2 regions of the Candidatus Sarcina troglodytae genome follow, and region 2 is predicted to be linked to the other one. Evidence: riboswitches for the same ligand, from Rfam matches in the RefSeq annotation. Region 2 holds a riboswitch; the other holds the start of a gene.
The links. Region 2 has a riboswitch for lysine ahead of HH195_RS10275 (Na+/H+ antiporter NhaC family protein). Riboswitches for the same ligand answer to the same signal wherever they lie in the genome.
Positions count from the first base shown of each region.

Region 1: another riboswitch for lysine. It lies ahead of HH195_RS01315 (amino acid permease); the one in region 2 lies ahead of HH195_RS10275 (Na+/H+ antiporter NhaC family protein).

Region 1 is NZ_CP051754.1:299,020-303,476, reverse strand. It holds gene HH195_RS01320 (APC family permease) at 235-2,067, shown strand; lysine riboswitch at 2,151-2,322, shown strand; gene HH195_RS01315 (amino acid permease) at 2,439-3,881, shown strand; gene HH195_RS01310 (hypothetical protein) at 4,102-4,323, opposite strand.
Region 2 is NZ_CP051754.1:2,198,102-2,202,558, forward strand. It holds gene HH195_RS10275 (Na+/H+ antiporter NhaC family protein) at 133-1,887, opposite strand; lysine riboswitch at 2,049-2,223, opposite strand; gene HH195_RS10280 (aminopeptidase P family protein) at 2,295-3,539, opposite strand; gene HH195_RS10285 (aquaporin) at 3,854-4,457, shown strand, end outside.

The sequences.
Region 1 (4,457 bases), 540 kb from region 2:
TTATCTATATTTTACAAATAAAGTAATTTTATTTTCGCAGCTTAAATTAAACAATATCACATTTACCTTTTTAATTTAAATAATAATTTTAAACTGTTATGAAAATAATAAATTATAAGAAAGAGAGGTGACCGTTGCAAAAACTATTAATCTATAAAAAATTTAATTTTAAATATTCTTAAATCTTCTAAAATAAAAATTTATAGATTTTTATAGATTTTGATAACGCTACTTATGAATTTTTCAAAATTATTTATTGGAAAAGCCTTAAAAACAGAAGAGCTTAAAGGTGAAAAATTAAATGCTTTTTGGGGTCTCCCTATTATGGCAAGTGATGCTATCTCATCAGTTGCTTATGCGGGATCAGCTATTTTATTAATTTTAATACCTGTTCTCGGTGCCGCTTCTTACAAATATATGTTTTTATCTGCTATATGTATAGTAATTTTAATGGCAACACTAATTTTTTCATATAAGCAAGTTATAGATTCTTACCCAAATGGTGGTGGCGCTTATATTGTTGCTCGTGAAAACTTAGGTGCTAAATATGGACTTATAGCAACATCTGCACTTACTATAGATTATATTTTAACAGTAGCCGTTAGTACTTCCTCTGGAACTGCTGCCATAATATCAGCTTTTCCACAACTATCTGAATTTAAAGTTCCTTTAACTTTGGCTTTAATAGCACTAATAACCATTGGAAACCTTAGAGGTATTAGAGAATCTTCTAAATCATTTGGAGTTCCTACTTATCTTTTTTGTTTAGGTATAATAATCATGATTATAGTAGGAATTATTAAAGTTTATGTTTTTGGTTATGTTCCAACACCAATATATTCCATCCCTAAACAAGTTGGTAATATATCATTAATATTATTCTTACAAGCATTTGCTTCAGGATGTACTGCACTAACAGGAATTGAAGCTGTAAGTAACGGGGTTCCAAGCTTTAGAGCACCCGCTCAAAAAAATGCTATTAAAGTATTGTTTGCTCTTGGTATTTTAATACTTATAATTTTTGGAGGACTTTCTTATTTATCAACACTTTATCATGCTGTCCCTGGGAACTCACAAACCATGATATCACAAATTGCAACACAAATATTTGGAAGAGGAATAATGTATTATTTCATTCAAATTACAACAGCTTTAATACTTATTTTAGCTGCAAATACTGCATTTACAGGGCTTCCTGTATTATTTTCAATCATGGCTCAAGACGGTTATGTTCCAAGACAATTATCTAAAAGAGGAAAACGACTTAGCTTTTCAAACGGTATAGTATTATTATTTATAACTGCATCTATTTTAATTATCGTATTTGATGGAGATACAGATAGATTGCTTCCTCTTTATGCAGTAGGAGTTTTTATTTCCTTTACTTTAGCTCAAACTGGAATGCTATTTAAATGGAATAGAGAAAGACCTAAAAATTGGAAATTCAAAGCTTTAATAAATGGTATAGGTGCTATTTTATCTTTATCAACAACTATTATAATAAGTGCGACTAAATTCATTCATGGGGCTTGGATTGTATTTTTACTTATACCACTTTTTACTTATATAATGCTAAAAATCAAAAAACATTATAATACTGTTGCTAAAGAATTAAAATTTAATATTAACGATAACACTAAAGAAGAATTTAATTTCGCTAAACAAAAAGTTATAGTTCCTATAAACACCCTAAATAAGAGTTTTTTAAAGGCTTATGATTATGCAAATACAATAACTGATGATATAATACTTTTTCATATATCATCTAATGATGAACAAACAGAATGTCTTATTAACAAATGGAAGAAATACAGCGGAAAGACTAATATTTCTGTTATAAAATCCCCTTATAGAGAATTTTATAAACCATTTTTAAGGTTTATACAATCAATAGAGCAGGAATCTGAACCAAATACAATAATAACAATCGTTCTTCCTGAATTTGTTACAACAAAATGGTGGAGCAAAATTTTACATAACCAAACATCATTTATATTAAGAACAATGCTTCTTAAAAAGAATAATATTGTTGTTATTTCAGTTCCTTATCTTATTGGAAATAATTAAAATACAGTATTTTAGTTGTACCCTTAATAAAAAACTTGATAATTTTAATATTATATGTAATAATTATTTTTGCAAAAGTTAATAACTAAGATAGAGGTGCAAAATTTAAGAGTACTGTTATGGAGGTAAGCTCAATGAAGTAATAGAAAAGGAAATTTTGCCGAAGTTAATAGTGGAAGCTTTAAAGCTATTAGCTGGTTTTGTATAAAATATATACACGACTGTCACATTTTTTTGTGGAGAGCTATTATTCAATAAATTATAATGGTATTTTAACAATGCCTTTGTATGCCATGAGTATTTGCTCATGGCATTTTTTATTTTGAAAAATTATCTTAGTTAAAGAATACATAAAAACTAAGGAGAAAATTATGAGTGAAAAAAATGGAGATTTAAAAAGATCTCTAAAAGCAAGACATCTTAATATGATTGCTCTAGGTGGAGCAATTGGAACTGGTATTTTCCTTGCAATGGGAGATACAATTCAACAAGTTGGCCCTGGTGGCGCTTTCTTAGCTTATGCATTAATTGGAGTTATGGTGTATTTCATAATGACAAGTCTTGGAGAACTTGCTACATTTATTCCTATATCAGGTTCCTTTGGTACATACGCAACTAAATTTATTGACCCAGCTCTTGGCTTTGCTCTTGGATGGAACTATTGGTACAACTGGGCAGTCACTATTGCAACTGAAATGGTAGCTGGTTCACTTGTTATGCATTTTTGGTTTCCAAACGTAAAACCTGTTTACTGGAGTATGTTATTTTTAGGAATTATCGTACTACTTAATATCTTATCTGCTAGAGCCTATGGAGAAGCAGAATTTTGGTTTTCTTTAGTTAAAGTCGTAACTGTTATAATATTCTTAGCAGTAGGTGTACTTACAATATTAGGTATATTTGATGGGAATTTTATAGGACTTAAAAACTTCACAGCAGATGGTGGCCCTTTCATAGGTAATGGTTTTTCATTCTTCTCAGTATTCCTAGTTGCAGGATTTGCATTCCAAGGAACAGAGCTTGTTGGTGTTGCAGCAGGTGAAAGTGATAATCCAGGAAAAACAATACCTAAGGCTATAAATCAAGTTTTCTGGAGAATATTAATATTCTATTTAGGAACAATTCTTGTAATAGGTGCTATAATCCCAGCTGCCCAAGCTGGAGTAAGTACAAGTGTATTTACATTAGTATTTGAAAAAGCTGGTCTTGCAGCTGCAGCTGCCGTTATGAATGCTGTTATTTTAACAGCTGTTTTATCTGCAGGTAACTCAGGAATGTATGCATCAAGTAGAATGCTTTACTCTATGGCTAAAGAAGGCATGGCTCCAAAGACATTTGGTAAAGTTACCAAAAAAGGAGTTCCATTAAACGCTATAATATTAACTACAATTGTTGCATCACTTTGCTTCTTAACAGGAATATTTGCTCAAAATACAGTATATATTTGGCTTGTAGATGCATCTGGTCTCGCTGGATTTATAGCATGGCTTGGAATATCTCTATGTCATTATAGATTTAGAAAAGCTTATGTTGCACAAGGATATGATGTTAAAAAATTAAAATATAGAGCTAAACTATTCCCAATAGGACCAATAATAGCTCTTACAATGTGTGGACTTATCGTTATCTTCCAAGGATTTGGAGATTCAACATGGCAAACTCTTGTAGCAGCTTATATAGGTATCCCTTTATTTTTAGCATTTTACATTGGATATAAAATAAAATATAAAACTAAAATATTAAAATTACATGAAGTAGATTTGGAATTTTCTGAAACAAATCCAGATATATCAGCATATAAAAAAGATTCTTAAACAAAAAGCTATGCATCTTTGCATGGCTTTTTTATTTATAGATATCATTATGTAAAAAGAATATATATTATGTTAATATAAAATTTCTTATATTATTTTGATATATTACTTTCCACTTAATCTCATTTTAATTACCTGAACTATAATTATTATGACAGCTACTATGCATACTATTATAAACATATTTGAATTATTCATTTAAATTCCTCCATTAATATATCTAGTTTCTTTTAGAATTATTTAGTGAAGTTATTAAGGTAATTACTACTACCGCCAAGACAGCAACAGCACCAGCATATTCATTAACTAAAAATAATAGTATAACAGCTAACCACATAAATTTTCTTCTACGCCCTGCAGCTAATTTTCCATTTTTAAAAAAATCAATTATCAAATAAATTACTATTGCGACTACTATAATCCCTATAGCTACTGTTAGCATCTAAATCATCACCCACATTTTTAAATATTTTATTATAATTTTTACAGCAAGATAGATTAATAACTTAACTTTATAATCACTTCTTAATAATTAATATACCATTTATAAGATAACGCTAGCAATCATTAATTTAC
Region 2 (4,457 bases):
ATTGATTTAAAGCTTTTAACACAAAAAACTACCCTAATTCTAAAATTAAGGTAGTCTTGCTATATTCTAAAACCCTCTTTTTTTACTTATTGCTAAAGTCTTTATCTTAAGTTTATCATTTATTTATAATTTTTATGCTTCAATACTTTTAGCACTTACTTTTTCATTATCTTCTAGTTCAATCTTTTTACTAACCATAAATGTTATTGCTATAAGCGCAATTATAGCAACAGGTAGTATAATCCAAATACTTACACCAAAACCAGCAGGTATATATCCAAATATTATCGTTATAGCCCCAACAAATAACGAATACCATATTTGAGTTCTTACATGCTCTATATGATCACAACCAGCCCCAGTTGATGATAATATAGTTGTATCTGATATAGGTGAGCAATGATCCCCAAAAATTGCTCCTGTTAAAACGCCTGATGTACAAGCAACTATAAAACTCATATCTGGGTTTATTGCATATGCTAAAGGCACCGCAAGAGGCATAAGTATACCCATTGTTCCATAAGCTGTTCCTGTTGCGAAAGCTATTATAGAACCTAATATAAATATTATTGATGGAAGTAAAAATTTTGGTATTGCAAACTGCAAAACAGAAACTAAATAAGCAGCAGTTCCAAGTTCCTTTATTACAGAGCTTAATGACCAAGCTAAAACCAATATAACTCCTGTTATAAGAAGTCCCTTCATTCCTTCAATCCAAGTTTCTATTGCTTCTGATATAGTAAAAATCTTTTTACAAACTGACATTATTATAGCAACTAAACTTGCAAGAAGCGCTCCTTGAAATAAAACTACTGATGCATCAGCGTTTGAAAAAGCTTCTTGAATGGCACTAAAACTAAATGGTGCATTTATAAAAACTTCTTTTGCCACAACATCTGCTCCATTCATTACAGAAGAATATCCACTATAATAAAAACCTATAAGTGATGAGAATACTAAAGTTCCTATTGGAATTATTGCATTCCATATACTAAGTTTTACACCTTCCTTTGGTTCAAGTTCATTATGCGTTTTTTCTATTTTTTCAACCCTCTCTAAAAGTGCTTCCCTCTTTAAAGCTTTCCTAGCCTTTTTTTCTGCACTTAACATAGGGCCAAATTCTCTCAAAGTTATTGCTGTAATAAATACAAAAACTAAAATTAATATATTGTAAAACCTATACGGTATTGTTTGAAGGAATACACTAAATCCATCCACATTTATTCCTATACTTGAAAAAGCATCTCCAATAAGCCCAATTTCAAGTCCAATCCAAGTAGATATAATTGCAAGACCTGCAATTGGTGCTGCTGTTGCATCTATTATAAAAGCTAATTTTGCTCTTGAAATTCCAAGCTTATCTGTAACAGGTCTCATAATAGGCCCAACAATTAAAGCATTAGCATAATCATCAAAAAATACCGCAAGTCCTAAAAGCCAAGTTGTAAGTTGAACACTTTTAACTGTTTTGGCCTTTCTAGCTAAAGCCTCTGCAATAGCCTTTGCTCCACCCATTTTAGCAACTAAATGTATTACACCTCCAATTACTAAAACTTGAAGAATTATTCCTGCATTCCAAGGATCTGATAATACCTCTAAAGCCCTATAAGTAAAATCTATAGCCCCTTGAAAAATTGCAGAAAATATATTAAATCCATTTAAGTTTAATATTACACATCCCGAAAATGTCCCCAAAAATAAAGATACTATTACATTTCTTGTTATAAATGCTAATACTATCGAAACAAGAGGAGGTAATATTGTCATTGCCCCAAAACTTAAAGAACCTGTATCTACATCTCCATTAGAAGCAAAAACTACTGTTGAACAAAGCATCGAAAATATAAATATAGATAAAAATATTTGTAACGAAGTTTTCTTTTTCACTATTTAATTTTCCCCCTTTATTATGCGAATAATAACTTAAGGCAACTTTTCCCCTAAAACAAAATAAAAAGACCTTGAGTTTATCACCCAAGGTCTATAAATACGCTTTTAAATAAAACAAAATAACTTCATTTTATAAATAAACTTATAGTTTATAAAATTTAGATGATAGCTCTCCACAAATTTTTTGTGACAGTGATATATATATTTTATATACCCCCAGCATCTAGCATTAAAGCTTTAGCTAAACACTTCGGCGATTATTCCTTTCATTAAACCTCATTTGCTTAACATAAAAGTTTAAATACTTTTAATAACCGCACCTCTACCTTAATTTAAATTATTCACTTTTTATATTATTATATATACACTATTTATAATCAATATGCAAGAATTAATTTCCTTATTTATATATTAGCCATAAAATTTTCTATTTCATCAACAGTTTTTATACAATCTTTTGTTAAAACTACAGGTCCATCCTTAGTTATAAGAACATCATCTTCTATTCTTATACCAATTCTCTCTTCTTCAATATAAATTCCAGGCTCAACAGTAAACACCATACCTTCTTTTAATTCTCCCCATCTTTCTCCAACATCATGTGTATCAAGACCTAAACTATGTCCTATAGAATGGAAATAATACTTTCTAAAATCTTTTTTATCATCTATTAATCCTAACCTTATACAAGCCTCTGCAATTAAATCGTTAGCCTTATCATTTATTTCTCTAAAAGTTACACCTACAACTAACATCTTTGAAATCTCTTCATTTACTTTTAATACTTCCTCATAAACCTCTTTTTGTCTAGCTGTAAATTTACCATTGATAGGGAAAGTTCTTGAAATATCTCCATTATAATAATTAAATTGAGCACCTAAATCAAAAAGAATTAATTCTCCATCCTTAAGTTCACTATTATTATCTACATAATGAAGAACAGTAGCATTTTTACCTGAAGCCGCTATTGTGTTAAAAGCAAAATCAGTTACACCACTTTGTTTTAAAGTAAAATCAAAATATGCTTCTAATTCATATTCTTTCATTCCCGGTTTACAATTTTTCATTAATACCTCTACACCTTTTGTAGTTATATCAATAGCTTTTTGCATTTCTTCTATTTCTTCTTTTGATTTAATTTTTCTAAGATTAGCTATTTCATTATAAACATTTTTAACTATAATATCTGCATATTTCTTTTTTAACTTCTTAGCGAAACTTTGAGGATATCTAAGTTCTTCATCAAATCCTCTTCTTTCTAAATCTAAGTATACATTTTTTATATCTCCACTTATTAAAAGATTGTTTAAATCTGCGTAAAAATTATCTAAATATTTAATGTCTTCTATTCCTGAAATCTCTCTTGCTTCATAATCTCTTATAGTTTTACCAGTCCATTTTTCTTGAATTTCATCTGGTCTTAAAACATATAAAGTTTCAAAAAGTTCATCATTTTGTTTTTGCATAACCAAAATATGATGTTCTTCATTTACACCTGTTAAATAATAAAAATTTCTATTTGGCGTAAATTTATATTTTTCATCTGCACTTTTAAAAAATGCCTCTCCAGCAAACAATATCACCAATGAATTATTTTCTAAAAGATTAGCTAAATTATCTCTATTTTTTATAAATACTTCTTTTTTCATAACCCTTCCCTACTTTCCAAATTCTTTACTTACTATATCTATTATTTTAACACAAAGAAAAACTTTATTCAGTTAAGTTTTATTTGCTTAAAAATTGGTAATAATAATTAATAATATACTAAATTCACATTATTTATTATTTATTTTTATTTATTGTTACTTGTTTTCAAATTAATTACTTTATAAAGTAAACATTAACAATTTTAATTTTATTAATGTAATAAATTACTATTAATTTATTTAATGGTATAATGCTATTCGTGTTCACATTTTGTTTACATATTTAATTATAAAACTTTAAGTAGGCCTTTAATATGGCAAAAAAAGCAATAGCTGAATTTATAGGTACTTTTGTTTTAGTATTTATAGGTACTGGAGCTGCTGTACTTGGTGGTGGAACAACCGGAATTGGCATTTTAGGAATTGCTGCTGCCTTTGGTTTAGCACTTATGATAATGTGTTATGCTATAGGAAATATTTCTGGTTGCCATATAAATCCTGCAGTATCTGTGGCTATGTTTATTAACAAAAGAATATCTTTCCATCAATTTATATCTTACATAATAGCTCAAATTTTAGGAGCAATACTTGCTTCATCTATGTTATTTATAATTTTAAAATCAGGTCATATGCCCGTAACAAACTTAGGACAAAATAGTTTTGGTCATTTTGGTGCTGGTGGTGCTTTTTTAACTGAATTTATATTAACATTTATATTTATTCTAGTTATATTAGTAGTAACTAGTAAAAAGGGAAATGGTGGTCTTGTTACAGGTATTGTTATTGGACTTTCATTAACTACTATTCATTTAGTAGGTATACCAGTAACAGGAATGTCTGCAAATCCAGCTCGTAGCATTGGACCTGCTCTATTAGTAGGTGGACTTGCTATTAAACAATTATGGTTGTTTATCCTTG